DNA from 4 places in the Nocardia sp. NBC_01499 genome. Region 4 is predicted to be linked to each of the others. Evidence: riboswitches for the same ligand, from Rfam matches in the RefSeq annotation. Region 4 holds a riboswitch; each other region holds the start of a gene.

Region 1 (7,447 bases), 720 kb from region 4:
GCTCGGCCGCGACCGCGCACTCCTGCCAGAAACGCGTTTCCTCTTCCGGTGTCAGCCCTGGGCCGAACATCTCGTAGGCCTTGAGTACCGAATGCCAGCCGGTGATGTGGATCCACAGCTGGGTTTCCGGGCTGTTCGCGCTGTAGCGGTTCCCGCTGATCGGTTCGATGCCGGTCATCGGCGCGTGGATCCGCATGAGGTGCTCGGCCGCCTGGATGGCGGTGCGTCCGTCGGCGATCGCGGCGATCAGGAAGTAGGAGAAGGTGTGATCGAGGCGCTTGCGCGGGTCGCTGTAGATGCCGCGCGAATCGGCGACGGCCGCGGTGAGGAACGGGTCGAAGTGCTCGAGCACGACGGCCCGCTGGAATCCGATGACCGCGGTCGGCGCGGTCCAGACCTTCCAGCTCGGCGAATCGGGGCCGAAGAACCCGTAGTCGTCCCGGCGCAGGGTGGTCGGATCGAAGTGCATCACGTGCTCCTTTGCGGTGATCGCCCCGGCACCGGGGTTGAATACAACGCAACCGTAGCAATTGCGTGCAGTGAATACAACGGTTGCGTAGCATTTGTGATCGGAAGGATTCGGGATCGAGGCCGGGATGCTGTCAGGATGGACCGCATGGAGGTGAGACGGCAGTGACCACATCGCGCGCCGCGGCGGACCGGCCGCGTCGGCGCTACGCACCGCGCCTGCCGCCGGAGCAGCGCAGGGCCCAGCTGCTCGATGCTGCCTTCGCGGTGCTGAGCCGGGTGGAACTGCACGAGCTGAGCATGGAGGCGGTCGCCCAGGAGGCTGGCGTCGGCAAGCCGGTGCTCTACACCGTCTTCAAGACTCGCGCCGAACTCGTTGCGGCACTGCTGGAACGGGAGCGCGAGCGCGGCCTCGAACAGGTCGCCGAGACCCTGCCGACCGACCTGATGGGCGCCGACCCGGTCGTCGCCGCCTCGGCCACCGTCGAGGCGTTCGTCGGTGTGGCACTGGAGAATCCGACCCGCTGGCGACTGATCCTGGCCGGGCCGGGCAACGCCCCCGACGAATACCGTGAGGCGCTGCGCAAATCCCGCGCGGGCATCTTCGACCAGGCCGAAGCGCTGGTCCGCGTCGGCACCGCACTCGAACCCCGTTGGGCCGGAGTGGATTCCGGTCTGCTCACCAACTCGCTACTGCAGGTCGCGGAGATGCTCGGCCGCCTAGCCGTCAGCGAACCCGACGAATACCCCCGCGAACGCCTCCAGGGATTCGTCCACGCCATCGTCCAACTACTGGTCGGCGCCCCCACCTCCGACTAACCGCGAAAAGTGCTGCGCTCGAGGTGGATTCAGCGGATGGGCTGACGGCTCTGCTGGGCCAATCGCATGGTTTCGGTCAGCAGCTTGGATACCGCCGCGGCTTCGGTGAGGAACCCGTCGTGCCCGTCGCGCGAGTGCACGATCTCCAGTCCGTCGCAGCCAGGTAATCCCTCGGCGAGTTCCTGCTGCGTGCGCAGCGGGTACAGCCGGTCGGAGTCGACGCCGCCGACGACGCACGGCACCGGCGTCGCGGCCAAGGCCGCCCGCACCCCACCGCGGCCGCGGCCGATGTCGTGCCGGTTCATCGCCTCGGTGAGCAGCACATAGGTGGCCGGATCGAAACGCCCGCAGAGCTTGTCGGCCTGATGGTCCAGGTAGCTCTGCACCGCGTACCGGCCGCCGCGCCACGGATCCTCGGCGCCCTGCGCGCTGTTCTCGTACCGGTGGTCGAGCTCGTCCTCGGTGCGATAGGTCAGGTGCGCGATGCGCCGGGCGATGCCCATGCCCGTCATCGGCGCGCGGTCGGTGTCGTGATAGTCGCCGCCCTGCCAGTCCGGATCGGCCTTGATCGCCGCGATCTGGGTGGTCTGCGTGCCGATCTGGTCCGCGGTGGCGCGGGCGCCGACGGCGAGCACCAGCGCGGCGCCGACCCGGTCCGGCGCGCCGACCATCCACTCCAGCACCCGCATGCCGCCCATCGACCCGCCGACAACGGCGGCGAGCCGCTCGATGCCGAGCCGGTCGATCAGCGCCGCCTCGGCGGCCACCTGGTCTCGGATGGAGATCTCCGGAAACCGTGCGCCCCAAGGCTTTCCGTCCGGTGCCAGCGTCGAGGGCCCGGTGCTGCCCTGGCAGCCGCCGAGCACGTTCGTCGCGATCACACACCACTCGTCGGTGTCGAGCGGACAGCCGGGGCCGACCATGCCGTCCCACCAGCCGGGCAGCTGATGGATGTCGTCCGGGTGGCCGACCACGTGCGAGTCGCCGGTCAGTGCGTGCTCGACCAGCACGACGTTGTCCAGCGTGGGGGAGAGCTCACCCCAGCGCTGCACCGCGAGGTGCACCTGCGGAATGACCGCGCCGCTCTCCAGCTTCACGTCTCCGATGGCGATGATGCCGAGCCGCCCGTCCGAGGGTGGCAGGGCCACCCCGGACGAACGGGCGAAACTCGGTTCGGTACTCAATGTCACGTCGCCGCCGCCGCGAAACCGGCCCGCAGATCGGCAAGGATGTCGTCGATGCCCTCGATCCCCACGGCCAAGCGGACCAGGCCCGGAGTGACACCCGCGAGCAGTTGCTCGCCGGGCGTCAGCTGCGAATGTGTGGTCGACGCGGGGTGAATCACGAGAGAGCGCACATCTCCGATGTTAGCCACATGGCTGTGCAGGGCTAATCCGTCCACGAACTTCTTGCCCGCATCGACACCGCCGCGCAGCTCGAAGGAAACGATCGCGCCAGGGCCCTTGGGCGCCAGCTGGTTGGCGCGTTCGTACCACGGCGACGACGGCAGACCCGCGTAGATGACCTTCGTGACCTCCGGCTGGGTGCCGAGGAAGTCGGCCACCGCCTTGGCGTTGGCGACGTGCCGCTCGACCCGCAGGCTCAGCGTCTCGATGCCCTGGCTGATCAGGAACGCGTTGAACGGCGAGATCGCCGCGCCGAGGTCGCGCAGCAGTTGCACGCGCGCCTTGAGCGCGAAGGCGGGCGCGCCGAGGTCGGCGAATACCGCGCCGTGGTAGCTCGGGTCCGGGGTGGTGAAGCCGGGGAAGCGCGACTGTCCCTTCGCGTCGGTCACCGTCCAGTCGAAGTTGCCGCCGTCGACGATTACGCCCGCCACCGCGGCGCCGTGCCCGCCGAGGTACTTGGTCGCCGAGTGCACGACGATGTCGGCGCCGTGCGCCAGCGGCTGGATCAGGTACGGGGTGGCGACCGTGTTGTCCACGATCAGCGGCAGCCCGGCCGCGTGCGCGATGGCGGCGATGCCGGGAATGTCGAAGATGGCGCTGCTCGGGTTGGCGATGGTCTCGCCGTAGAACGCCTTGGTGTTCGGCCGGATCGCGGCCCGCCACTCGTCCAGGTTGTCGGGGTCGCCGACGAAGGACACCTCGATGCCGAGCTTGGGCAGCGTGTAGTGGAAGAGGTTGTAGGTGCCGCCGTAGAGGTGCGGGCTCGACACGATGTGATCGCCGGACGCGGCCAGGTTCAGGATCGCGTACGTCTCCGCGGCCTGTCCGGAGGCGAGCAGCAGTGCGGCGACACCGCCTTCGAGCGCGGCGACGCGCTGCTCGACCACGTCCTGGGTCGGGTTCATGATCCGGGTGTAGATGTTGCCCGGCTCGGCGAGCCCGAACAGCGCGGCGGCGTGATCGGTGTCGCGGAAGGCGTACGAGGTGGTCTGGTATATGGGCAGGGCACGGGCACCGGTGGTGCCGTCGGGTGCCTGTCCCGCGTGCACCTGCTTGGTCTCGAAGGACCACTGCGCGGTGGGATCGACATCGGCCGCGGGCACGGTGGAATCACTCATGAGCTTTGCTCCAAAGGAAAAGGTTGTTCGCCAGAACTACAAGGGTTATCGGGATATGGGCGAAGGACAACAACACATTTCGGGAACCTCCTGAAAGCGCGCTTGCTCTCGACCTTCGAGAGCCCGGTCATCACCCGGAGCACCCCACCGCTGCTGGAGGGTTGCCGTCCAGCAAGCCGGGGCTTCGCGCTGGCACTCATGACCTGAGGGCATCATAACCGGCCGTCGCGCGACGGCCGAAACCTATCGGCGAACTCAGTCCGACGCGCTGGTCCGCGCGCCGCCGCAGACGCGACGGAACTCGTCGAACGCCGCGGTGAAAGAGTTCCGGCCCGCCGCGGCCGCGGCGCGCAGATCGTCATAGTCGAACATGCTCTCGCCGCACTCCATCGCGAGATGGCCGATGAGCTGCCAGGTGCCGAGGATCAGCCGCACCGGGAGCGCGCAGGGTGTGGTGTCGAGTCGTTCGGCGACCGCCGCGGCGATCGCCCTGTTCTTGCTGTCGGCGTGTTCGAGGCTGCGCGCGCTCACCGAGGGACTGCTGCGCACGATCCGCTGCATCTGCTGGAACTGCCGGAACGAGATGGGGCCGCCCGCTGGTTCGTGCACGGCTCGGTCGATCACGTGCAGAAACGCCTTGCGCAGCGATTCCAGTTCGTTGCCGTCGACCGGGAGTTGGCGCAGCGCCTCCGCCACGGCCTGGCCGAAGTCCTGGACCGGGCCGAGGACGATGTCCTCTTTGCTGTCGAAGTACCGGTTGATCGTGCGCGGCGAGACGTCGGCGGCGTTGGCGATCTGCTCGACCGTCGTCGCGTCGAAACCCTGTGTGTCGCACAGGCTCAGCCCGACCTCGATGATCCGCAACCTGGTCTGCTGCTTCTTGCGTTCGCGCAGGCCGGGATTGGCGTTCGGCGCGGCGCTCGCAGGAGTTTCCGCTGCGGCACTCGCGCCCGTCGGCGTCGGTGACTCGAGCATGTGCACACCCTATCGCAACCTAGTGTTTTCGTGTCCGTAACCGTCAAATGTCGCATCACGACATTTTTCTCTTGACGACAAATGTCGGCTAGTGACAGGATAGCCACGCACTTCCTACGATGAGGAGACGACGTGACCGAGACTGCGACAGCAGTAGAAGTTCCGGTAAGAAAGGGCAGTTCGGCACGCTGGTTCGCACTCGGCGTGATCGCGTTGGCCCAGCTCATGGTGGTTCTGGACGCCACCATCGTGACCATCTCGCTGCCATTCGCCCAGCAGGATCTCGGCATCAGCGATGGCAACAAGCAATGGATGCTCACCGCTTACACGCTGATCTTCGGCGGCCTGCTGCTGCTCGGTGGTCGGCTGGCCGACTACCTGGGCCGACGCAGGATGTTCATCATCGGCCTGGTCGGTTTCGCCGCCGCGTCGGCACTTGCCGGTCTCGCGCAGAACGGCGCGGAGATGTTCGCCGGGCGCGCGCTGCAGGGCGCGTTCGCGGCGTTGCTCGCGCCCGCGGCGCTGTCGCTGCTGTCGGTGACCTTCACCGAGGCCCGCGAACGGGCCACCGCGTTCGGCGTGTTCGCCGGCATCTCGGCCGGTGGCGCCGCGCTCGGCCTGATCGCCGGTGGCGCGCTCACCGAGTACGCGTCGTGGCGCTGGTGCCTGCTGGTGAACACCCCGATCGCGCTGCTCGCCCTGCTCGGCGCGCTGGCGTGGGTGGTCAAGGACGTGCCGACGCCGCGCACCGGCGGCTACGACGTGCCCGGCGCGGTCACCGTGACGCTCGGCCTGATCGCGATCGTGTACGGCTTCAGCCGCGCCGCCGAGGACGGCTGGCTGTCCGGCAGCACCCTCGGCCTGCTCGTCGCCGGTGCCGCGCTGCTGATCGCCTTCGTCGTCATCGAACGTCGCTCGGCCAATCCGCTACTGCCGCTGCATATTCCGGGTGAGATCAACCGTGGCGGCGCGTTCCTCGCCGCGCTGCTTGTGCCGATCGCCATGTTCGCGATGTTCCTGTTCCTCAGCTACTACTTCCAGATCACCCTCGGTTACTCGTCGCTGAAGGCGGGCTTCGCGTTCCTGCCTTTCCCGGCCGGTATCGCGATCTCCGCGGGTATCACCAGCGCGCTGCTGCCCAAGCTCGGCCCGCGCCCGCTGATGGTGGCCGGTGCGGTGCTCGGCGTGCTCGGCCTGCTGTGGCTGGCTCAGCTCGGCTTCGGCGACAGTTACGCGTCGAGCGTGCTGCCCGCGCAGGTGCTGATCGCGCTCGGCATGGGCCCGCTGTTCGTCGGCATGCAGACCGTCGCGCTGCACCAGGTCGAGGAGGCGGATTCCGGCGTGGCCAGTGCGCTGCTCAACGCGGCGCAGCAGGTCGGTGGCGCGGTCGGCACGGCTTTGCTGACGACCATCTCGGTGCAGACGGCCAAGTCCTATGCGGAGAGCCATGCCACGATCGACAACCTGATCGCCCGCGCCTCGATCCACAGCTACGACGTGGCGTTCTACGTCGGCGCCGGGTTCTTCCTTGCCGCCGTCCCGGTGATCGCGCTGATGATCAGGGACCGGCCGGAGAACCTGATCGAGGGTTCCGAGGACGGGGCGCGCCCGGTGCACGTCGGAGTCTGATCTCGAAGTAGTACCCCTCGGTCCGCGTATCGCCAGCTCGGCGGTGCGCGGACCGAGGTCGTTGCGGGCGGCGACCTGCGAATTGCGCAAATGACCTACCAGTCAGTAAGTTCGTGGGGTTTCTCACTCGGGGGGCTGCCCGCACACCACGATCATCGGCAGCAGTACGCTTGTCTTGTTTGACCACTCGTCTCGCGGACAACGCGGGGCATATACGTTGTCTGTTGGAACAGCTGGGGTCCGCTCACAAGCGTGTTCACCTGGCCGTGCAATGAGGGCACCATCCTAGGAGGACACGAAGATCCATGTCCAAAATCAAGGTTGAAGGTACCGTCGTCGAACTCGACGGCGACGAGATGACCCGGATCATCTGGCAGTTCATCAAGGACAAGCTGATCCACCCGTACCTCGATGTGAATCTCGAGTACTACGACCTGGGCATCGAGTATCGGGACAAGACAGACGACCAGGTCACCGTCGACGCGGCCGAGGCGATCAAGCGCCACGGTGTCGGCGTCAAGTGCGCCACCATCACGCCGGACGAGGCGCGCGTCGAGGAATTCGGCCTGAAGAAGATGTGGCGCTCGCCCAACGGCACCATCCGCAACATTCTCGGTGGCACCATTTTCCGCGCGCCGATCATCATCTCCAACGTCCCGCGCCTGGTGCCCGGCTGGACCAAGCCGATCATCATCGGCAGGCACGCGTTCGGCGACCAGTACCGCGCCACCGACTTCAAGGTGTATCAGGCCGGTTCGGTCACCATCACTTTCACGCCGGAGGACGGCAGCGAGCCGATCCAGCACGAGGTCGTGAAGATGCCCGAGGACGGCGGCGTCGTCATGGGCATGTACAACTTCAAGGCTTCGATCATCGATTTCGCGCGGGCCTCGTTCAATTACGGCCTGCAGCAGAACTACCCGGTGTATCTGTCCACCAAGAACACCATCCTCAAGGCCTACGACGGCATGTTCAAGGACACGTTCCAGGACGTGTTCGATGCCGAGTTCAAGACCCAGTTCGACGCGGCGG
Region 2 (7,447 bases), 3.6 Mb from region 4:
TTGGTCTGGTTCGCGGTGGCCGAGTGGTAGATCGCGGTCGGGTTGGGGCCGATGTAGCCGTCCAGCCGCTGCGAGGCCAGCGCCAGGTAATAGTCGCTGGTCTGCTGGAAGTAGGCGATGTCGATGGGCGCGAGACCGTCGGCGTGATTCTGCTCGTTCCATTTCACCAGCAGCTGTTCCTGGTTGGTGCCGCTGCCGACGCCGATTCGCTTGCCCGCCAGGCTCTTGCGATCCTTGTACTCGAGGGTGCTCTGCTTGGGCACCTCCAGCGCGACGGTGTCGTTACGGTAGGTGGCGAAGTCGTACTTCTCCTTACGTTCCTCGGTCACCGTCACGTTGGAGATGAACGCGTCGACCTCACCGGAATCGATGCGCACGAAGTTCTGCGACCAATCCGCCACCTGCACATCGAGTTTCAGGCCGAGGACGTCGGCGATCAGCGAGGCGAAATCGACCTCGGAGCCGACAACGGTCTTGTCGTCGTTGGCGTAGAAACGCAGCGGCGGCGCGGTGCCGGACGCGCCGGTCACCACCAGGGTGCCTCGATCCCGAATGGCCTGCGGCACTTCGGTGGCGATGCTGTCCACCTTGGTCGCGCGCACGCGGCCGGTCTGGGCGGCGGAGAGGTCGAAGGTGATCGCACCGGCGGGCTGAGCCGCGGACTCCGCCTCGGGATCGGTGCAGCCGGTGGCCAACAGCACGACCGCGGTCGCGGCGACGGTGGCCAGGGCGGAAAGCTTCATCGGGAACCTGTTCATCAGCGGACTCGGGAGAGGAAGGCGCGGGTGCGCGGGTGGCGCGGATTGTCGAGGACTACTTGGGGCTCGCCCTGTTCGACGATGACGCCCGCGTCGAGAAACACCACGGTGTCGGCGATCTCGCGGGCGAAGCCGATCTCATGGGTGACGATCACCAGCGCGGTGCCGCCGTGCGCGAGGTCGCGGATCACGTCGAGGACCTCGCCGACCAACTCGGGGTCCAGCGCGGAGGTCGGCTCGTCGAACAGGATCACCCTGGGGCGCAAGGCAAGTGCCCGCGCGATCGCCACCCGCTGCTGCTGCCCACCGGACAGCCTGCGCGGGTACGCGTCGGCCAGCTCACCGATGCCGACCCGTTCCAACAGCACTCGTGCCTCGGCCTCGATCTCGGCGCGGTCGCGGCGTTGCGCGGAAAGCGGTGCGATCGTGACGTTATCGAGCACCGTCAGATGCGGGAACAGGTTGAACTGCTGGAAGACGAAGCCGATCCGGGAGCGCTGCTTGCGCACCTCACGGTCGGGTAGCGCGTGCAAGGTGTTGCGGCGCAGTCGATATCCGATCAGCTCGCCGTCGATGTGCACGGTGCCTGCGTCCAGCGACTCCAGATGGTTGACCACCCGAAGCAGCGTGGACTTGCCGGAACCGGACGGGCCGATCACCGTGACCACCTCGCCGGAGCGCACGGTCAGGTCGATCCCGCGCAGCACCTCGTGCGCGCCATAGGATTTGCGGACGCCGCGTACCTCGACGGCGGGTGCGGCGGTCATCGGGTCGCTCCTCGTGGTGCGGTGGAACCGGATTCGGCGACCTCGCGCAGCTTCTGCCAGGCCCGCTGGACCGGTGACGGCGGTGGCGTGCGCTGCGTGCCCTTGGCGTAGTGGCGCTCGATGTAGTACTGCGCCACCGAGAGAAGGGTGGTGAGCACGATGTACCAGGCGGTGGCAACCAGCAGCAGCGGTACCACCCGCCCGTTGCGTCCGTAGATCACCTGGACCTGGTAGAACAGCTCCGCGATCGCCATCACCGACACGATCGAGGTGCCTTTGAACAGGCTGATCACCTCGTTGGTCGCATTGGGCAGGATCGAGCGCATGGCCTGCGGGACGACGATGGAGCGGAACTGGCGCACCTTCGGAATGCCAAGTGCGGCAGCGGCTTCCAGCTGACCGGCGTCGACGGAGATGATGCCGGCGCGGATGATCTCGGCCGAGTACGCCGCCTGATGCAGCGCGAGCCCGATCACCGCCGCGGTGAAACCGCTGATCACCCCGTTCACCTCGAAGGTGAAAAACGCGGGGCCGAACGGGATCCCGACCGACAGCGTGTTGTACAGGTAGGCGATGTTGAACCAGAACAGCAGCTGCACGATGAGCGGAATCGAGCGGAACGCCCAGATGTAGCTCCACGAGATCACCCGCAGCACCGGATTGTTCGACAGTCGCGCGATGGCGAGCGCGGTGCCGAGCAGGAAGCCGAGGGCGGTACCCCACGCGGTGAGCTCCAGGGTCACCTTCAGCGAGGCGAGCACCGACTTCGCGGTGATGTACTTCGCGAAAGTCGGCCAATCCCAACCGGGGTTGGTGATCAGTCCGTGGATGAACTGCGCGAGCAGGATGAGCGCGACGGCACTGATCACCCATCGCCACGGGTGGCGCGTCTTGGCGACGGTCGGCGCGGAATCGCCCAGCGCGGTGGCGGATTCGACCGGCGCCGGATCGAGGGCGGCTTCGGCACGGACGGTGGCGCCGGGTTCGCGAGTCGCGGTAGCGACCGGATCGCGGTCGGCGGCGGCGGTAGCGCCGGGTGCTGCGGCATCGGGTGCGGCGGACGCACTCATGTCGAGGTCCTTCGGAAGAACGAACGAAACCGCGCCACATCGGGCCGCGGTCACATCACCCGGCCAGCGACGGGTGCAATAGACTGGCTGCGGGTCAGCCCCGACAGCTCGCGGATGTGACTTTGCATTGATCGATGTGACGGCGGCCCCAACGGGTGCCACGGACAGCGGCGATGATCACTTCGGTTCCTCCATCGGTCCCGGCGGAAGCACCCGCACCCGGTGAACCGGGGGGTTGCTGCGACGTCGACGAGCCAGGTCTCTCGGTCGCTCTGGATGGTTGTCGCCGATCCGGACACCGGACGATGTCAGGGTCGAGCCGAATTATCATGCCCAGCAGGCGAACCCTTGGACAAGGGAAGTAATCACCGTGAGTGTAGATCTTGCCGGGGCCCGGTTTGCCGGGTAAGTCCGATAGCCGGATATACGCTGGCTCAGCGTGATCGGTAGCGGCGTGCGCTCACGTACTCGGGCGGCTCCGCCGGGGAGCAGCATACGGCTTGGTGCGTGCCTCGATATGCGAACCCCGCGAAGTTGCCTCGGATCCGCCGCGATGGTCGCGGTGCTGGAATGACACGCCGATGACTTGCCACAAGCAATACAGCCTGTTCACGGCGTTTGCCGGAGTACCGTCAGCCTTCGATTGCGTCGACGATGAGAAGAGGTCTCCGTGGCCGTGCACCGCCGTCTGACCATAATGTCCGCTGTCGCGACCTGCTCGGTCGCGCTGGCGCTCGCCGCCCCCACTTCGGGTGCGGCACCGACCGTGCCGGGCGTGACCCCGGTTCCGCCCGCCGCGGCGAGCGAGCGTCCCACCCAGACCGGCACCGCCGCGCCGGGCGACCTGTTCGGCGTCTACAACACCGCGATCGATGGCCTGCGCGCGTTCGGCATGCAGCCGTTCCTGTACCCGACCGCGGCCCCGTTCTGCCTCGGCGGCACCTCCCTCGGCCTCGCTCCGGCCGTAGCCGGGGCGGTGCCGGGCCCGTGGCCCAAGACCTCGATCACCATCCCCGGGCTCGACCTGGCCGCCGTCAAGGCCGGGCAGACCATGTTCACCTTCGTCCCCTACGGCCTCGGCCAGGACGGATCGGACACCACCGGCATGCAGGTCGCCTGGATGAACGTGACCAGCGGCCGCGGCGGACTTGCCGCCATGGGCCCGCTGTCCACCGTCTTCGGCGCCATGATCCCCGCCGAAGTCCCGGCCGCCCTGCGCCCCATGGCCGAACGCGCCATCCAGAACTTCTTCGTCGCCGCCCTCCCGATGGGCGGTGTGCGCGCCGTACCCGTCGACACCGGCCAGGGCACCGTGCTCGCCGCGGTCTTCGGCACCGTGGAGAACGGCGGCAAGTCCTGCTTCTTCCTGCCGACGGTGGGGATCACCGAGGTCCCGTAAGTCCTAGGTGCCAGTTATGTTGAGCGTGCGGCCCTTCCAGCTCAGCGCGTCCCGCCGCCGAGCGCGGTGCGAGCGTGCCCACAGCAGTAGGTAAGCGGCCACGGAGAACGGGTGAGCCAGGGCCGCAAGGACATCGGTGCGGGTAATCGGCCCGCCGGTTTCGGTGGAGCGGGCCAGCAGCCTGCCCGTAACGGCGGCTGTGTAGCCCACGACACCGACCCGGCGGACCGCTCCGCAACCACCGACCGCGGCCAGGGGCGGGACCCAATAAGCCAGGGCGGCAAGCGTTCCCACGCCCGCGCCGCCCGCGACGGTGCCGCCGTACGCGGACCACAGCCAGCGGGTGTATCCGGCGTCGAGTTCGGCGGTACCCGCGTACATCCGGGTGCTCGCCATGCGGCCCGCGGCGACGAGAACGGTGGGTTGCCCTGCGCGGCGCAGTGTTCGAGCGATATCGAGGTCCTCGGTGACGCTGGCGGCCACCGCGGCGTGCCCGCCGACGGCGCGGTAGGCGGCGGTGTCGAACACCAGGAACTGGCCGCAGGCAACCGAAGTCGACGGTCGCAGGCTCCGGTTGGCCAGCGAGATCGGCAGCGTCGCGGCCCACGACCAGCACAGCAAAGGCTGCACCAGCGCCTCGGCCACCGACCGGGCCCGCTGCCTCGGCCACGGCGAGACCAGCGCGACCCGCCGCCTGCGCAGTTCGGTGACCGCCGTCGCGACCGCACCCGGTGCCAGCCGCACATCCGCGTCAACGAAGACCAGCACCGGCGTGGCCACGGAGTCGGCCAATCGCGCACACGCGGCAGCCTTCCCGGTCCAGCCGGGCGGCGGGTCGGTGTCATTGCGCAACACCGTGATTCGCGGATCACCACCGGCCGCATCGATCGCTGTCGCGAAGGTGTCATCGGCCGACGCGTCATCGAGGATCACGACGCTCAACCGCGCGACCCCGCGCTGCGCCCGCAGATCCGCGATCAGTCCGGGCAGGCGCGCTGCCTCATCGCGAGCGGGCACGCATACGGTGACCGGATCGATCACCTCGATCGCGGTATCCGCCAGCCGACGCACCGTAATCCGGTTATAGAGCGCGATCCCCGCGCCCACCAACGAGATTCCGGTACCGAGCCACGTCACCTTCACCATCCGGCGAACCGAACCTGGCTGCGGCACAACGTGTGTCGGCTTTCGCTCAGCGGCTCTGCGTGACCGTTTTCCACCAGCGGCTCCAGGACAGCCCGGTGGGCGCGCCCGGTGCGGGCGGGTTCCGGTCCATGTAGGCCATGGTGGCGATGATGGCGGCGACGGCGAGGGTGATGCCGCCGACGATGCCAGCCCAGCCCGCGAAGGAGCGGGTGTTCGGGTCGGCGTAGCTGACCTCGGCGCGCAACGTGGAGACGTCGCCGGCGGGCAGCTTCCACGACACGATGTTGTCACCCTCGCGGTTGCCGTTGGTCTTGGCGACACGGGCCGGGAACGCGATGGTGAACTGCACGTCGGAACCGCTCGGCGGCACGGATTTCAGGTCGACGCGCCCGCTCAGGCTGACCAGGTCGCCGGTGCGCTGGAACTGCATCTGGAACATGCCCTGTGTTTGCTCGGACAGCTGACCGAGCTGGCCGACCTCGCCGAACGACATGTCCTCGAAGAACACCTGGCTGCCAACGTACCCGTCTTGGGTGTAGGGCTCCACCCGCACCTTCGCGGCGAGCGAGTCGGGCGCCTTCAGCTGCGGGCCCTTGTCATTGCCGTCGGTGGGCACGACCGCGGCGACGATCCGACCGGACACCCGGTCGTTGGACGACACGCCCATCGACACCTGCACCCGCAGGCACCCCGCGAGCATGGGCACCAGCATCGCCGCGAGCAGAACGGCCGCGGCGACACGCGCGCCAAGGCGGCGCGTCCGCGGCGACGGTAGTACCGGGGCATCGGGCATCGTGGTGATGGGACTCGGCTGCACGGGGACATCGTGCCAGGCCATCCGTCCAGATGCCCACGCGACGGGCGGAACGAGGCAAGCGATGTGTCTCGGCTAGCCCGCCGGGACGGGTCGCGGGCGGTAAAAGTAGAGGTGGCGAAGCAGCGGGAGGCCGAGCACGCTCAGCCCGACAGCGCCGTAACAGGCCGAAAACGGTAGACCGAGGAAGACGGCGTGCGCGAGCGTCGAACCGAGCCAGGTCCACAGGAAAACGGCCACCGGTACCGCGATCGAGCCGGTTTTCGGTGCTGCGGCGTTCAGCCCCTCTAACAGCCTGTCCAGGCCCACTGACGGACCGGGCGTCGCGCCGACCCCGGCGGCCAGCGGCCCGTCCAAGCCATCTGACGGACCGGGCGCCGCGCGATCCCGCACGGCGAGCAGCCCACCCATGAGCAGCGCCACCGCGAACCAGCCGAGGTAGTTGGTGTACGGAATATCGGCGAGGCCGGGCAGCCCCGAGCCGGTGTCACACCACGTCCACTGCCCGTCGGCGACCATCTGCGGGTCGAGAAAGAGATCCCAGCCGACCGCCCCGGCCGCCGTCAGCCCGATGCGCGACAGCGTGCGCCGCGACACCAGCCCGGCCACCACCCAGACCGGATACAGTCCACCCGTCCAGGCCAGCGGAACGACCAGCGGCACCCCACTCAGCGCGGGCCCCAGTCGATCCACCGCGTACTCGTAACACCCGAACGGCAAGCCCGTTGCGGTGCCGACGATCTCGGCGGCCAACCCGATCCCGGACACGATCACCAAAAACCCGGCCGCATAACGTATCCCGCGCGTCACCGTCGCATGCGCCAACGCCGTCCCCGCCGAAAGCAGCACAACCGCGACCGTGACCCGATCCCGCCCACCCCCCGACGTCAGCGGGTAAGCGATCTGCACCAGGACCAGCGCCACCGCCAAAACAACGGGCCCAAACCGCGCCGCTGTCGCACGTGCGCCACTCACGGCCGCACGCCTTTCGATTTCCCGCACCGGAAATCGCATGCGATTCCAGGTGCGGGAAATCGGAAAGCGTGCGGCGGCACGGTCATCGGCGGCGCAGCAGCGGGAATCGGTTGCGGCGCAGGTCGTGTAGGGCGAGGGTGGCGGCGCTACGGCCGCTGGCGCCCGAGACGCCGCCGCCGGGATGAGTCGACGCGCCGGTCAGATACAGCCCCGGTGCGCCCGGTACCCGCTGTCCGGACAGTTCCGGCAGCGGCCGCCACAGCATCATCTGATCGAGGGACATCTCCACGTGCATCACATTGCCGCCGAGCAGCCCCATCTCCCGCTCCAGATCGACCGGCGTCTGCACATGCCTGCGCAAGATCGAATCGGTGAAACCCGGTGCGTAGGAGTCGACTTCGGCGATGATGCGATCGGCCTCGCGCTCGGCGTGCTCGGCCCAATCGCTGCCGTCGGCCAGCCGGTACGGGTGCCACTGCGCCCACAGCGAGAGCTGATGCTCACCGGGCGGGGCGATG
Region 3 (7,447 bases), 1.0 Mb from region 4:
CCATTCCTTGAAGGTGCCGGTGCCCTTGACGTTGCCGGTGCCGTCGAGCTGGGTGCGCTCGGTGCGCAGGCCGACGACCTTGCCGTCGTCGCCGATGATCTCGGCGGGCGACTCGAAGAAGTGCAGGAACAGCTTGTGCGGGCGGTTGCCGACGTCGCGAATCGCCCACTGCTCCAGCGTGTTCGCGATCATGTCGACCTGCTTGGAGTGGCGGCGCGCGGCCTCGGAGCCCTCGTCGTAGTCGATGTCCTCGGGATCGACGATGACCTCGATGGTCGGCGAATGATCCAGTTCGCGCAGCTCCAGCGGGGTGAACTTGGCCTGCGCCGGGCCGCGGCGGCCGAACACGTGCACCTCGAGCGCCTTGTTGGCCTTGAGGCCCGCGTAGACGTTCGGCGGGATCTCGGTCGGCAGCAGCTCGTCGCCGGTCTTGGCGAGCACGCGGGCCACGTCGAGCGCGACATTGCCGACGCCGAGCACGGCGACCTTCTCCGCGTCGAGCGGCCAGGTGCGCGGCACGTCCGGGTGGCCGTCGTACCAGGACACGAAGTCCGCGGCGCCGTAGGAACCGTCGAGGCCGATGCCGGGGATGCCGAGCGCGCGGTCGGCGTTGGCGCCGGTGGAGAAGATGACCGCGTCGTAGAACGTGCGCAGATCATCGAGGGTGATGTCGGTGCCGTAGTCGATGTTGCCCAGCAGGCGCACCTGCGGCTTGTCAAGGACCTTGTGCAGGGCGGTGATGATGCCCTTGATGCGCGGATGGTCCGGCGCGACGCCGTAGCGGATCAGCCCGAACGGCGCGGGCATGCGCTCGAACAGGTCGATGCTCACCTCGGCGTCGGATTTCATCAACGCGTCGGCGGCGTAGATCCCGGCCGGTCCGGCGCCCACGATGGCGATGCGGAGCGGGCGGTTAGCTGCACTCTGTTCGGTCATCTTTTACGCGCACCCTTTTGGTCGAGAAACAAATACGGCGTACTCCTTAGCCTAGGCTAAGTTACGCGCTGACTGGTTGCACCTGACGATGCGGACACTGGAGTTGTCGGCTCGTGGCCACCCCAGCCGCGGCTATGACAGCAGGCCGCAGTCTTGCGATTCTATCGGTGACGGGGACGGTAGGCCCCGGTGCGGTGCGTGAACTGAATGGATGCCACGCGACCCGTTCGCTGGGTTCACCGGAACGGGTGTCGTTAATCCCGGCGTGGCGCAGTCGACTTCGCTCACCGCGCGGGGGCGGGCGCCGGATACCGCCGCCGACCAGGGATCATCGTCCTATGAGTGAGCAGCAGTCAGCCGCGGAAGACGAAGTCATCCAGGTCGATCAGACCGACAAGCGCTCCGTGGCACCGTTCATCGCGGCCGCCGTCGTCGCGGTGCTCGTGCTCGCCGGGATCATCATCGGCGGGCTGATGTCGCCCGCTGAGAAAAATGTCACAGAAGCGGACAAGATCGCCGCCGCGGTACGCGACTTCGTCGAGGGGTCCAACAAGACCGATTCGGTGCCCCCACCAGGCGCGGGCTGCCCCGGCTTCGACCCGAAACGGTCACCGCTGGCCGGGCGGTCCGGCGGCGGAAAGACCGTGGAAATCACCAAACTCGTCGATCCGAGCGTCGATGGCGACCGCGCGAAGGCGACGGTCACCACCAAGGTCGACGGCGACGAGGCGACCGCGACCTGGAATTTGACCCGATCCGGGGACAAATGGCTGGTCTGTAATTGAGCATTCTCATACCGTGAGCAGCCGTTTGACAGGGTGACCCTGATCAAGGCAATCTCAGCAGAAGGTCATGAGAACCAGTGTCAAGCCCCGGCAATACTGGTCGGCAACCCTCCTCCGCGGTGGGGTGCTCCGGGTGACGACCTGGCCGCGCGTCAAACCTGTGCGCGGCAAGTGCGGATTCTAGGAGGGTCCAGATGAGTTATGCCGGTGACATCACCCCGCAGCAGGCCTGGGAACTGTTGCGGGACAATCCCGAAGCCGTCCTGGTCGACGTGCGCACCGAGGCCGAATGGAAGTTCGTCGGCGTGCCGGACACCAGTTCGATCGAGCGCCCGACGGTGCTGATCGAGTGGGTCGATTCGACCGGGACGCGCAATGGCGAGTTCACCGAACAGCTGGTCACGGCGCTCGACGGACACGATCCGGCGGCCCCGGTGATCTTCCTGTGCCGCTCGGGGCAGCGCTCCATCGGCGCGGCGATCGCCTCGACGCAGGCCGGGTTCGGCACCTCGTACAACGTGCTGGAGGGCTTCGAAGGCCCGGTCGACGCGGACGGACATCGCGGCGGCAGCGGCTGGCGTGCCCTCGGATTGCCTTGGCGGCAGTCATGAGTAGCTGCTGTTCGGTCGACGCGTTGTCGCGGAGCTCTGTCGGGAGGCAGTCGTGATCACCGGTGGTGCGTTCGACAAGCCGCTGCCCGAGGGCGTCGGCCCCGCGACCCTGGGTGTGCGAGGTGGGTTGCGCCGCTCCGGTTTCGAGGAAACCTCCGAGGCGCTGTACCTGACCTCGGGCTTCGTCTACGAGAGCGCCGAGGCCGCCGAGGCCGCGTTCACCGGCGACGTCGAGCATTTCGTCTACTCCCGCTACGGCAACCCGACGGTCGCCATGTTCGAGGAGCGGATGCGGCTGCTCGACGGCGCCGAGGCGTGTTTCGCGACCGCGAGCGGAATGTCCGCGGTATTCACCGCTTTGGGCGCGCTGCTCGGCGCCGGTGATCGACTTGTGGCCGCGCGCAGCCTGTTCGGGTCCTGCTTCGTGGTGTGCAACGAGATCCTGCCGCGCTGGGGCATCGAGACAGTCTTCGTCGACGGCGAGGATCTGGACCAGTGGGAAGCGGCGCTGTCGGTGCCCACTCAGGCGGTGTTCTTCGAGACACCGGCGAACCCCATGCAGACCCTCGTCGACGTGCGCCGGGTTACCGAGCTCGCACATGCCGCGGGCGCGAAGGTGGTGCTGGACAACGTCTTTGCCACTCCGCTGCTGCAGCGTGGTTTCGACCTTGGCGCCGACGTTGTCGTCTACTCGGGCACCAAGCACATCGACGGCCAGGGCCGGGTGCTCGGCGGCGCCATCCTCGGCGCGAAGGACTACATCGACGGTCCGGTGAAAACGCTGATGCGCCATACCGGTCCGGCGCTGAGCCCGTTCAACGCGTGGACGCTGCTCAAGGGTTTGGAGACAATGCCGCTGCGCGTGCGACATTCGACCGAATCCGCACTGCGCATCGCCCGCTTCCTGGAGACCAACAAGGCCGTCAGCTGGGTGAAATACCCCTTCCTGGAATCACATCCGCAACACGACCTTGCCACCAGCCAGATGAGCGCGGGCGGCACCGTCGTCACCTTCGAGCTGAACGCTCCCGCGCACGAGGCCAAGAAGCGCGCCTTCGAAGTCCTCAACCGCCTACGCATCGTCGACATCTCCAACAACCTCGGCGACGCCAAATCCCTGATCACCCACCCCGCCACCACAACACACCGCGCGATGGGCCCCGAAGGCCGAGCCACCATCGGCCTCTCCGACGGCGTAGTCCGCATCTCCGTCGGGCTGGAGGACGTAGCGGACCTCCTCGCCGACCTCGACCACGCTCTGAGCTAGCAACGACAAAGGCTCCACACGGTGCACACGTGTGGAGCCTTTGTCGTTGGATCAGGCCAGCGCGCGGAGGCGGGGGGCCAGGTCGCGCTGGAAGAGGTCGAGGAAGCGGCGTTGGTCGTGGCCGGGGGCGTGGAAGACGAGGTGGTTGAGGCCTGCGTCGAGGTAAGGCTTGATGAGGTCGACGGTCTGGTCGGGGTCGCTGGCGACGATCCAGCGCTTGGCGATCTGCTCGATCGGGAGGGCGTCGGCGGCGGCCTCCATTTCGATCGGGTCGGTGATGCTGTGCTTCTGTTCCGGGGTGAGGCTCAGGGGAGCCCAGAAGCGGGTGTTCTCCAGTGCCAGTTCGGGATCGGTGTCGTAGGAGATCTTGATCTCGATCATCCGGTCGATGTCATCGACGGTGCGTCCTGCCTTGGCGGCGCCCTCGGCGACGGCGGGCATCAGCTTCTCGGTGTAGAGGTCCATGCCCTTGCCCGAGGTGCAGATGAAGCCGTCACCCGCGCGGCCCGCGTAGCGCGCGACCAGCGGCCCGCCCGCGGCGACGTAGATCGGGATACCACCCTTGGGCACGTCGTAGATGGACGCGCCGACGGTGTTGTAGTACTCGCCTGCGAAGTCCACCCGGTCGCCGGTCCACAGCGCGCGCATCAGCTCGACCGACTCGCGCAGCCGCGCGAAACGCTCCTTGAACTCCGGCCATTCGCCCTTGTACCCGGTGGCGATCTCGTTGAGCGCCTCACCGGAGCCGACACCGAGCATGATCCGGTCGGGGTACAGACAACCCATGGTGGCGAAGGCCTGCGCGATCACCGCCGGGTTGTATCGGAAGGTCGGCGTGAGCACCGAGGTACCGAGCTGGATCCGCTTGGTGCGCTCGCCGACCGCGGCCATCCAGGCCAGCGAGAACGGCGCGTGCCCGCCCTTGTGCCGCCACGGCTGGAAGTGGTCGCTCACCGTGGCACTGTCGAGGCCGTGTTCCTCGGCGAGCACCGCGATCTCCACCAGTTCGCGCGGCCCGAACTGTTCCGCCGACGCCTTGTATCCGAGCTTGAGCTCACCCATGTGCGCCACTCCTGTCGCTTCGCTGCACACCTGCGGTGCGGGCGTTCCCGCACACCGTTGTCGGCCGCAGACACGCTGCGGTCATGTCTCGCTTCAACCGGCGCGGGATCGCGAACGTTCCCGCGCCTCGGCGATCATTCGAGCACTGTCCCGCGCTTTTCGCATATACGTCATACGGCCGTCTTCGACCATAGTCAGCGGCACCCGAGGGTGTGCGAAGGGTCGCATCGAGTCGGACTTCCCCCCACGGAGGTGTCCGGTAGGCGTACCTCCGCATTCGCTCCGGCCATGCGCGGTTTGCGGACGGACTCCGTCCGGCTGTGTCTCTAGTGGGACAATTGTCTGGTGACTGATGAACCGATCCTGTCCTATCTGACCGACATGGACGGTGTGCTGGTGCACGAGGACCAACTGGTGCCGGGCGCCGACGAGTTCCTCGCCGAGCTGCGCACCAACGAGACGCCGTTCCTGGTGCTGACCAACAACTCCATCCGCACCCCGCGCGACCTGCAGGCCAGGCTGCGCCACACCGGGCTCGACATCCCGGAGGAGGCGATCTGGACCTCCGCGCTGGCCACCGCCACCTTCCTGGACGAGCAGCGGCCCAACGGAACCGCCTACGTGGTCGGCGAATCCGGGCTCACCACGGCATTGCACGAGATCGGCTACGTGCTCACCGACAGCAACCCCGACTACGTGGTGCTCGGCGAGACCCGCAACTACTCCTTCGAGGCGATCACCACCGCGATCCGCCTGATCGAGCGCGGCGCGAGCTTCATCGCGACCAATCCCGACCCGACCGGCCCGTCCCGCGACGGCTCGCTGCCGGCGACCGGCTCGGTCGCCGCGCTGATCACCCGGGCCACCGGCCGCGACCCGTATTACATCGGCAAGCCCAATCCGCTGATGATGCGTTCGGCGTTGCGCCGGATCGGGGCGCATTCGCAGTCGACGGTGATGATCGGCGATCGGATGGATACCGATGTCATCTCCGGGCTGGAGGCGGGGATGCGCACGATTCTGGTGACCACCGGCATTTCGACCCGTGCGTCGGTCGAGGCGTACCCCTATCGGCCGACGATGGTGATCGATTCCGTCGCCGATCTGGTCGGGCGTACGAAAGAGCCCTTCTCCGACTAGATCGCGTGATTGCTAGTCAGACGCACCAAGGAACTCTGCCGACTAGCTCGCGTGACGACGGGATATGGCCGAGCGGCTCAGGTCTCGTTGCTCTGGCCGTCGGTGATGGCGTCGAGTGCGGCGGATAGTTCGGTCAAGGCGTCGACGGTCGCGGCGAGTTGGTCGTAGCCGAGTTCGTCGACCAGCCGCTTGGCGACCACGGCGTGCTGTGGATTGATGCGGCGCACCGCCGCGAGGCCCGCGTCGGTGACCGCGACGAGCTTCGCGCGGCGGTGCGCCGGATTCGGGCGATACTCGGCAAGACCCTTGTCCACCAACAGATCCGCGATCCGTTGCACGCTTTGCCGGGTGATGCCCATATCCCTGGCGATGCCAGCCACCGGCAGCGGTTCGGACAGCACCGCGCCGAGCACCTGCCACCAGGCCGCGGTGAGCCCGGCGGGGCGGGCCAGTTCTTCGGCGATCGCGAGGAACTGCCCGTTCAATCGGAATGATGTGATGGCGGCCGTAGCGAACAGCTCCTGTTCGTTCCGAGTCACGTGCACCTCCTGGCGATCCGGCCATTCGATCGGATCGCCGTGCGATTCTTCCTCATCCGGCGTGCGCCGCCGACCGCTGCGCTTCGTACTCGGCGAGAACGGCCCAGCCCGCCGGATCGGAGTGTCCGTACAACCGGTACCACCCGTCGAGCACGTGCGGCTCGTACACGCCGAGCCGTCCGAGCGCCGCGCGAGCGAATTCGAACGGCGAGGTGCCGCCCGCCGTGATCAGATCGCCGTCGGTCACCGCGGCCTCCTCCAGGTAACCGTCGGCACCCGCGTATCCGCTGTAGAGCAAGAACTCCCGGACATTGCTCGTGTGCTTGCGAGTGTCGAGCAGACCCTCCTTGGCCAGCCCGAGTGTCGCGCCGCAGATCGCCGCGACCGGAACCCCCGCGTCGAGGAACTCGCGCGCCTTACGCGCGAACGGCATCAACTCCGCGCCCTCCCACGTGTCGGCACCGGCCAGGATCAGCATCGCGCTCTCGGTAGGCGTGAGATCGGCGAGCGCCATCTCCGGCACGATCCGCATCCCGCCGAGCGTGGTGATCGGATCACCGGTCAGCCCAACGGTTTTCGTCTGCCACGTCCCCGGCTCCCGCTGCCAGGTTGGCCGGTTGACGTGCGCCGTGGTGGCACCGATCTCCCAGTCGGCGAAGGTGTCGTAGACGGCCACATGAACTGTTCTCTTAGTCATGACAGTATGCTGTCATATTTGACAGCATACTGTCAATGGATTGGCGATGCGGCATTAAGCTGGGTATATGCGGATCTCGGTTGCTGCGGACGAACGCGTCGGAGTAGCACAGGAACTGATCGAGGAGCTGGCTCGCCGCGGACACGAGACCGTCCTGCACGGAGCGCTCGCCACGTCCGAACGAAACGACTGGGCCTGGGCAACCGAAGCGGCCGCCCGCGACGTCGCGCAGGGCCACGCCGACCAGGCAATCGTCTGCTGCTGGACCGGAACCGGCGCCTCGATCGCCGCCAACAAGGTCACCGGCATCCGCGCCGCCCTCTGCGCCGACGCCGCGACAGCCAAGGGCGCCCGCCAATGGAACAACGCCAATGTCCTTGCCCTGAGCCTACGTTCGACCTCCGCCCCCG
Region 4 (7,447 bases):
CGCGTCCGCGCTCGCGTAGCGGATGTCGGCGGCGGCGATCAGGTCGAGCCCGCCGCCGATGCACCAGCCGGAGATCGCGGCGACCACCGGCTTGCGGCTGTCCGCCACCGCGGTCACCGCCGCCTGCATCTTGCGGACCTCGATCAGGAACTCGGTGCGCGGCGCGGCCTGCGCCTTGTCGGCCATCAGCGGGCCGAACGTGCCGCTCATCGCGGGCAGATCGAGGCCGTAGGAGAAGTGCTTGCCCGAACCGGTGAGCACGATCGCGCGCACCTCGGGATCGGCGTCGAGCGCCTGGAAGATCTCCGGCAGTTCACGCCAGAAATCCGGGCCCATCGCGTTGCCCTTGCCTGGACCCGTCAGCGTCACCTGCGCGACGTGATCCTTCGTTTCTACGGTAAAAGCCTGCCAGTCAGTCATTCTTACAGCGTATCGAGCAAGTGACAGACCGAAACTCTGCATCCGGAAATCGGCGGTAAACACCAGGTGGTGCCGTCGAAGCACACTCAGCCACCACAGCGCGAGTTTTGCGAGCGCCGTTCGTGGCCCGTCTCGCGTCCGAGTGGTCGAAGCGCATGCGCCGAAGGCGCGAGTCTCGACCGCTCGGACGCGAGACACCCGGGGCCACGAACACGCCGCGGCCACGCGGCCAACAACACATGTAAACCCTGCGCAAAATCGGTGCGGCGCACTAGGTCCCACCTCGCTGTTGAGCGGATCATGGAGGCGAGTCAGCAAACCTCAATCACCTATTTGGAGGCCATCATGCTGATGCATCAAGGAATCGGCCTCGACCGGTTCAACGAAATCTCCCGGGCCCGTGCGATACACGCGCTCTTCTCCTGTTGTTGCAATGTCACCTGGGCCGCCAAGCTCGCCGATGCCAGGCCCTATCCGGATCGGGACGCCCTGCTGGCCAAGGCCGATGTCGAGTTGCTCGCGCTGTCCCAGCGGGATCTCGATGCGGCGCTCGAAGTAGTTGTGCACGAACATGTCTCGGGCGGCAGCGTGACCGAGCTCGCGCGGATCACGCGTGCGCGTATAGCGCTGATGCTCGGACCGAGCGAGGGGTATCCGGAATACTGACGCATTCACGAAGTAGCCCGGCGCACCATCCGCAATCGCTCTACTCTGGTGGCATGCGCAGGTCGACATTGCCACCGATCGCCTGCCGAGTCGCGGACACCCTCATCGCCCGAGGCCATCACGGTGTCATCGTGACCCAGCCGGCACCAACCCCCACCGTCGCCGATGCCGCGCGAACGCTCGGCGTCGAGGTGGGCGCCATCACCAGCGCGCTGGTGTTCCTGTTGGACGAGGATCCGGTGCTGCTGCTGGTTTCCGGCGCGCACGAGGTAGATCTAGAGTCCACCGGAAAGCGCCTGGAGGGAACGCTCACCCGGGCACCGGTCGACATGGTGCGCGAGGTGACCGGACAACCGATCGGCGGCGTCGCACCGGTAGGCCACCCCACCAACCTCCCCACCTGGGTAGACACCGCCCTGTCCCAGCACCGCGAGGTATGGGCCGCAGGCGGCCACCCGAACACCGTGTTCCGCACCTCTTTTCACGAACTGGTCCGCATCACCGCAGGCCTCCCCATAGATATCGACTGACTGCCAGTTCCGTGCCAGCTGATCTTTTGCCCACTGATCTCGCCAGCACATGGGTAACTCACCGGGCACGGGCCAACTCCCCCACCCCAATCCCGCCGGTCGCCAACGCCACCCTCCCCGCACCTAGATCTGGCCTGAATACCCGGAGAGGCGGGGGAGCGTAGTTTTGGACGGGTGACCGAAGCAGAACGGCCCGCCACGGATTTCCAGATCCCCGACGATCTGAGCGGGATCACCGCCGAGCAGTTCCGCGCCTCGATGCGCCACTATCCCGCTGGCGTCACCGTCGTCACGCTGAATTCACCGAAGGGTCCGATCGGTTTCACCGCGACCTCCTTCGCGTCCCTGTCGCTGGCGCCGCCGCTCGTCTCCTTCAATATCGCGCACACCTCGTCCAGCCTCACCGCGCTGCTCGACGCCGACTCCGTCGTCATCCATTTCCTCGGCGAACACCAGCACGAACTGGCCCAGCGCTTCGCCCGCACCGCCGAGGACCGCTTCACCGACCGCTCCCTGTGGACCACCCTCGACACCGGCGAACCGGTCCTGCACGGCACCCCCATCTGGCTCCGCGCCACCATCCACCAACTGATCCCCCTCGGCGACCACACTCTCGTCGTCGGCCTGGTAACCCGAGTCCACGACAACACCAACGAATCCCCCTCCGCCGCCCCCCTCCTCTACTACAACGGCCGCTACCACCGTCCAACCAAACTCGGCGACTGAAAGTACGCGGCCGCTAGCCGACGAGGCAGGGGGCGGCGCCGGTGGGGGCCTGCGAGGTGAAGGGGCGGGTTTCGGGGGCGGGGTTCCAGAGGCCCTGGGTGGTGGCGTAGTTCCAGGATGGGCCGGTGTGCACGAGGGTGGCGATGGCTTGGATGAGACGGTCCACGTCGGCGGGGGTGGTGCCGAGGCCGACGCTGGCGCGCAGGGCTCCGTCGAGGTCGAGGCGGGCGAGCAGCGGGTGGGCGCAGAAGCGGCCGTCGCGGACGCCGATGCCGTGCTCGGCGGAGAGGTAGGCGGCGACGTGGCCGGGGACGAAACCGTCCAGGGTGAAGGCGACGATGCCGACGGTGTCGGGGGCGTCGGTCCAGATGCGCAGCAGGTTGACGCCGGGGATGGCGGCGAGGCCGTCGCGCAGCCGGTCGGCGAGCTGATGTTCGTTGGCCGCGAGGGTTTCGGCGTCGATCTCACAGAGGGCATCACAGGCGGCGGCGAGCGCGGCGGCGCCGAGCACGTTGGGCGAACCGCCCTCGTGTCGCTGCGGGGCCGGTGCCCATTCGGCGCCGGTGGTGGTGACCTCGCGGACCGCGCCGCCACCGGCGAGGTAGGGCTCGGCGTTGTCGAGCCAGTCGCGGCGGCCGACGAGCACGCCGGCGCCGAACGGCGCGTACAGCTTGTGGCCGGAGAACGCGAGGTAGTCGATGCCGGTGTCGCGCAGGCTGATTCGCCGGTGCGGCGCGAGCTGTGCGGCATCGACGATGATGCGGGCGCCGCACTGGTGAGCGATGGTGGCAAGGCGTTCGAGCGGCAGCACCTCGCCGGTGACATTGGAGGCGCCGGTCACCGCGAGCAGCGCGGCCGGCTTGCTGCACAGCTCGGCGACCAGCCGTCCGATGGTCTCCTCGACGGTGGCCGCGGCCTGCACAACGCGACGGCCGTGCCTGGTCCACGGCAGGAAGTTGGCGTGATGCTCGATGTCGAGCACCACGGTGTCGCCGGGCACGCAGGACGCGAGCAGGTTCAGCGAGTCGGTGGTGTTGCGGGTGAACACCACCACTTGATCGTCGGCCGCGTCGAGGAACCGGCTCACCGAACCGCGGGCGGCCTCGTAGCACTCGGTGGAGATCCGCGAGGCGTAACCGGCACCGCGGTGCACGCTCGCGTAGAACGGCAGCAGCTGCTGCACCCGGTCGGTGACCTGGGCCAATGCCGGTGCGCTCGCGGCATAGTCGAAGTTGGCGTAGGTGGTCGTCCCGCCCTGAACGAGCGGCACCTGGAGGTCGTCACCGGAAACCCGGGCGAGGGGGGCACAGTTCTGAGCAACCACAGCAGTCATCACGAAAATCCCGTCGACTCTGGGACTCGTCATCAGAAGATTCATCGAGTCCGCGCTTGCCGCACCCGGTCGGGCGTCGGCCTGGTCGTCACCCGGAGCACCCCACCGCGGAGGAGGGTTGCCGACCAGCAAGCCGGGGCTGAACGCTGGTACTCATGACCTGACCCGAGATTGGCAGATCCGCCCCCGAGCTGTCAACTGTTTCTGATCTCCAAGGCCATCGGCGCCGCGTGTCCGGACTGCCGTGTCCGTTCGCTCGGCATTCACCGCGGCTGTCGTCTCCGCGGCCTGATCGATCCGGTCCGAAACGCCCTGAGCTGCAAGATCACCGGGCCGATGAGGGGAATCACATCGGCGCGCACAGCGACCTTCTGGCGAACTCGCCCGGTAACCCGCCCACCAGGCATTGCTTCGGCGCGCCCGACGGAAATCGCCACGACCTGCAACAACCCCGCCCGCGGCCAGGGAACCTGGAACAGCGCCGGTGAACAACAAACGTCGACAACCCCGAGTACCGTGGACAACTGGTCACCGTGGTGTTTGCCCACTGGTAACCCAGCTATGACACAAACAACACCAGGGAAGTGCGAGGCAGGTCGAATGGGAGGTGGGCAGGGCGTCATGCTCCAGCCACAGGTTGATGTGACGGTTGATCCCCTATTACGGACCGCGCACACGCCACCGGCCCGGACCCTCGTCGACATCCTGACCGCGACCGCGCTGACCCATCCCGACGCACCCGCCATCGACGACGGCGACGTGGTGCTCAGCTACCTCGAGCTCGTCGTCGAGATCGAGAAGACCTTGGCCAGGCTCGCCACCGCGGGCGTGCGACCCGGCGACCGGGTCGGCGTGCGGATGCCGTCGGGTTCTCGCCAGCTCTACCTGACCATCCTCGCCGTCCTGTACTCCGGCGCCGCCTATGTGCCGGTCGACGCCGACGACCCGGACGAGCGGGCCCAGCTGGTCTTCGGCGAGGCGCAGGTCACCGCGATCGTGACGGCGGCTGGCATCGCGACCACAGCGGCGGGAATCCGTGCGGCCGAAGACAATCCGGCCGACGCGCGAACCAGCACCCTGCCGACCCCCGCCGACGACGCCTGGATCATCTTCACCTCCGGCTCCACCGGAACGCCGAAAGGTGTTGCGGTGACCCATCGCAACGCCGCCGCGTTCGTTGACGCCGAGGCCAGGCTCTTCCTGCCGGACGCCCCGATCGGCCCAGGCGACCGTGTGCTCGCCGGACTCTCGGTCGCCTTCGACGCCTCCTGCGAGGAAATGTGGCTGGCCTGGCGCAACGGCGCCTGCCTCGTGCCTGCCCCGCGCGACCTGGTCCGCACCGGCGCCGATCTCGGCCCGTGGCTGGTTCGCCGGGAAATCAGCATCGTCTCGACCGTGCCGACACTGGCCGCGACCTGGCCCGCCGAGGCGCTGGACGCGGTCCGGCTGTTGATCTTCGGCGGCGAGGCCGTTCCGCCCGAACTCGCGGAACGTCTTGCCGGCAACGGCGATACGGATCGCGAGGTCTGGAATACCTACGGCCCCACCGAGGCAACAGTGGTCGCCTGCACCGCGCTGCTCGACGGCACGTGGCCCATCCGGATCGGGCTGCCGCTCGACGGCTGGGACCTCGTCGTCATCGACGCGGCCGGAAACCCGGTCGGCGAGGGCGAATCCGGCGAGCTGGTGATCGGCGGCGTCGGCCTGGCCCGCTACCTCGATCCCGCGAAGGACGCCGAGAAGTACGCGCCGCTGCCCTCGGTCGGCTGGGAGCGCGCCTACCGCAGCGGCGACCTGGTCCGCAACGACAGCGCGGGTCTGGTCTTCCTCGGCCGTGCCGACGACCAGATCAAGCTCGGCGGCCGCCGCATCGAACTCGGCGAGATCGACAACGCGCTGCAACACCTGCCAGGCGTCACCGGCGCCGCCGCCGCGATCCGAACGACCAAGGCGGGCAACAAGATCCTGGTCGGCTACCTCACCGGAACCGGCCCCGATTTCGACAGCAAGGCGGCCAGAGCCCAACTCGCCGAACAACTTCCGGCGCCGCTGGTCCCCCGGCTCGCGGTGGTCGACGAACTGCCGACCCGCACCTCGGGCAAGGTCGACCGCAACGCGCTGCCCTGGCCGCTGCCGAACAACACCGATGACGACGACAGCGATCTGACCGGCACCGCGCAATGGGTTGCCGGACTGTGGGATTCGGTGCTCGGCGGCGAGGTCACCGACCTCGACGCCGACTTCTTCGACCTTGGCGGCGGCTCGCTGGCGGCGGCCCAGATGGTCACCGCGCTGCGCGCGCGTTATCCACAGATCACCGTCGCCGACCTCTACGACCACCCCCGCCTCGGCGCACTGGTGGAACTGCTGGAACAGAGCACACCGGCCGTCGCCGTCGAGGAGCGCGTGGTGCGCCCGACACCGCGGCCCGCCCAGTGGGCGCAGGTGCTCGCCACCATTCCACTCACCACACTCACCGGCCTGCAGTGGCTCACCTGGCTTGCCATCGTCGGCAATATCGCGGCCTGGTCCGGCTCGCTGCCGTGGCTGCCGCAGCTGTCCTGGTGGTGGACGCTGGTGGCGTTCCTGCTCTTCATCTCGCCCCCAGGCCGGATGGGGATCTGCGTTGTCGGCGCTCGACTGCTGCTGCGCGGCGTCGAACCCGGTCGATACCCGCGCGGCGGCTCGGTGCACCTGCGGCTGTGGGCCGCGGTGCGCCTGTCCGAGGCGAGCGGTGCCGAAAACCTCTCGGGCGCACCGTGGATGGTGCCGTTCGCGCGTGCGCTCGGCGCCAAGATCGGCAAGGGCGTCGACCTGCACACCCTCCCGCCGGTGACCGGCATGCTCGAACTGGGCGACGGCTGCAGCGTTGAACCCGAGGTCGATCTGTCCGGCTACTGGATCGACGGCGACGTCGTGCACCTCGGCCCGATCGCCATCGGACCGGGTGCGGTGGTCGGCGCCAGATCGATCCTGCTGCCCGGCACCAGAATCGGTAAGAACGCCGAGATCTCGCCGGGCTCCGCGGTATCCGGCAAGGTCAAGGCCGAGCAGGAGTGGGCGGGCTCGCCTGCCGCGAAAATCGGTAAAGCACATCATCGCTGGCCGGGGCACACGCCCGATCGCGCGGCACACTGGGTGGCGATCTTCGGCATCACCTCGATGGCGTTGGCCGCGGTACCCATCCTCGGCATCGGCGCCGGTGGCCTCTTCATCGCCTGGTTCATCCGCGACACCCGCACCCTCGCGGGCGGTTTGGGCCGCGCCTTCGCGATCCTGCCGGTCGCGACGCTGCTCAGCCTCGCGGTGTACGCGGCGATCACCATCATCCTGGTACGACTGCTCAGCTTCCGGTTGCGCGAGGGCTATCACCCGGTGCGCAGCCGGACCGGCTGGCAGGTGTGGTCCACCGAACGACTGCTCGATTCCGCGCGCACCTTCCTGTTCCCGCTGTACGCGAGCCTGCTCACGCCGATCTGGCTGCGCCTGCTCGGCGCGAAGATCGGCCAGGGCGTCGAGGCGTCCACGGTGCTACTGCTGCCCAAGTTCACCACCGTCGCCGACGGCGCGTTCCTGGCCGACGACACCATGATCGCCAGCTACGAACTCGGCGGCGGCTGGCTGCGCATCGGCGAGGCGAAGGTCGGCAAGCGGGCCTTCCTCGGCAACTCGGGCATGACCGCACCGGGTCGTCGGGTGCCGAAAAACGGTCTGGTCGCGGTCCTTTCGGCCGCACCGTCCAAGTCGAAGGCCGGCTCGTCCTGGCTTGGCA

The links. Region 4 has a riboswitch for S-adenosylmethionine ahead of OG203_RS22980 (aminotransferase class V-fold PLP-dependent enzyme). Riboswitches for the same ligand answer to the same signal wherever they lie in the genome.
Region 1: linked by a shared signal. The riboswitch ahead of OG203_RS19910 (bifunctional o-acetylhomoserine/o-acetylserine sulfhydrylase) and the one ahead of OG203_RS22980 (aminotransferase class V-fold PLP-dependent enzyme) in region 4 are both predicted to bind S-adenosylmethionine.
Region 2: linked by a shared signal. The riboswitch ahead of OG203_RS39330 (amino acid ABC transporter permease) and the one ahead of OG203_RS22980 (aminotransferase class V-fold PLP-dependent enzyme) in region 4 are both predicted to bind S-adenosylmethionine.
Region 3: linked by a shared signal. The riboswitch ahead of OG203_RS27730 (rhodanese-like domain-containing protein) and the one ahead of OG203_RS22980 (aminotransferase class V-fold PLP-dependent enzyme) in region 4 are both predicted to bind S-adenosylmethionine.

Annotation. Positions count from the first base shown of each region.
Region 1 is NZ_CP109426.1:4,305,761-4,313,207, reverse strand. Features, by position in the region: gene OG203_RS19925 (oxygenase MpaB family protein) at 1-469, opposite strand, end outside; gene OG203_RS19920 (TetR/AcrR family transcriptional regulator) at 634-1,287, shown strand; gene OG203_RS19915 (homoserine O-acetyltransferase) at 1,317-2,435, opposite strand; gene OG203_RS19910 (bifunctional o-acetylhomoserine/o-acetylserine sulfhydrylase) at 2,474-3,811, opposite strand; SAM riboswitch class IV at 3,905-4,015, opposite strand; gene OG203_RS19905 (TetR family transcriptional regulator) at 4,067-4,786, opposite strand; gene OG203_RS19900 (MFS transporter) at 4,919-6,415, shown strand; gene OG203_RS19895 (NADP-dependent isocitrate dehydrogenase) at 6,721-7,447, shown strand, end outside.
Region 2 is NZ_CP109426.1:8,633,740-8,641,186, forward strand. Features, by position in the region: gene OG203_RS39320 (ABC transporter substrate-binding protein) at 1-758, opposite strand, end outside; gene OG203_RS39325 (amino acid ABC transporter ATP-binding protein) at 758-1,525, opposite strand; gene OG203_RS39330 (amino acid ABC transporter permease) at 1,522-2,595, opposite strand; SAM riboswitch class I at 2,784-2,878, opposite strand; gene OG203_RS39335 (hypothetical protein) at 3,293-3,994, shown strand; gene OG203_RS39340 (glycosyltransferase) at 3,998-5,140, opposite strand; gene OG203_RS39345 (LppM family (lipo)protein) at 5,187-5,933, opposite strand; gene OG203_RS39350 (carotenoid biosynthesis protein) at 6,030-6,929, opposite strand; gene OG203_RS39355 (phytoene desaturase family protein) at 7,012-7,447, opposite strand, start outside.
Region 3 is NZ_CP109426.1:6,060,915-6,068,361, forward strand. Features, by position in the region: gene OG203_RS27720 (FAD-dependent oxidoreductase) at 1-936, opposite strand, end outside; gene OG203_RS27725 (hypothetical protein) at 1,275-1,721, shown strand; SAM riboswitch class IV at 1,785-1,901, shown strand; gene OG203_RS27730 (rhodanese-like domain-containing protein) at 1,916-2,332, shown strand; gene OG203_RS27735 (O-succinylhomoserine sulfhydrylase) at 2,385-3,599, shown strand; gene fgd (glucose-6-phosphate dehydrogenase (coenzyme-F420)) at 3,651-4,661, opposite strand; gene OG203_RS27745 (HAD-IIA family hydrolase) at 5,043-5,801, shown strand; gene OG203_RS27750 (MarR family winged helix-turn-helix transcriptional regulator) at 5,879-6,340, opposite strand; gene OG203_RS27755 (DJ-1/PfpI family protein) at 6,393-7,037, opposite strand; gene OG203_RS27760 (RpiB/LacA/LacB family sugar-phosphate isomerase) at 7,105-7,447, shown strand, end outside.
Region 4 is NZ_CP109426.1:5,025,702-5,033,148, forward strand. Features, by position in the region: gene OG203_RS22960 (crotonase/enoyl-CoA hydratase family protein) at 1-420, opposite strand, end outside; gene OG203_RS22965 (2-oxo-4-hydroxy-4-carboxy-5-ureidoimidazoline decarboxylase) at 766-1,086, shown strand; gene OG203_RS22970 (YbaK/EbsC family protein) at 1,140-1,616, shown strand; gene OG203_RS22975 (flavin reductase family protein) at 1,791-2,342, shown strand; gene OG203_RS22980 (aminotransferase class V-fold PLP-dependent enzyme) at 2,356-3,675, opposite strand; SAM riboswitch class IV at 3,723-3,836, opposite strand; gene OG203_RS22985 (Pls/PosA family non-ribosomal peptide synthetase) at 4,297-7,447, shown strand, end outside.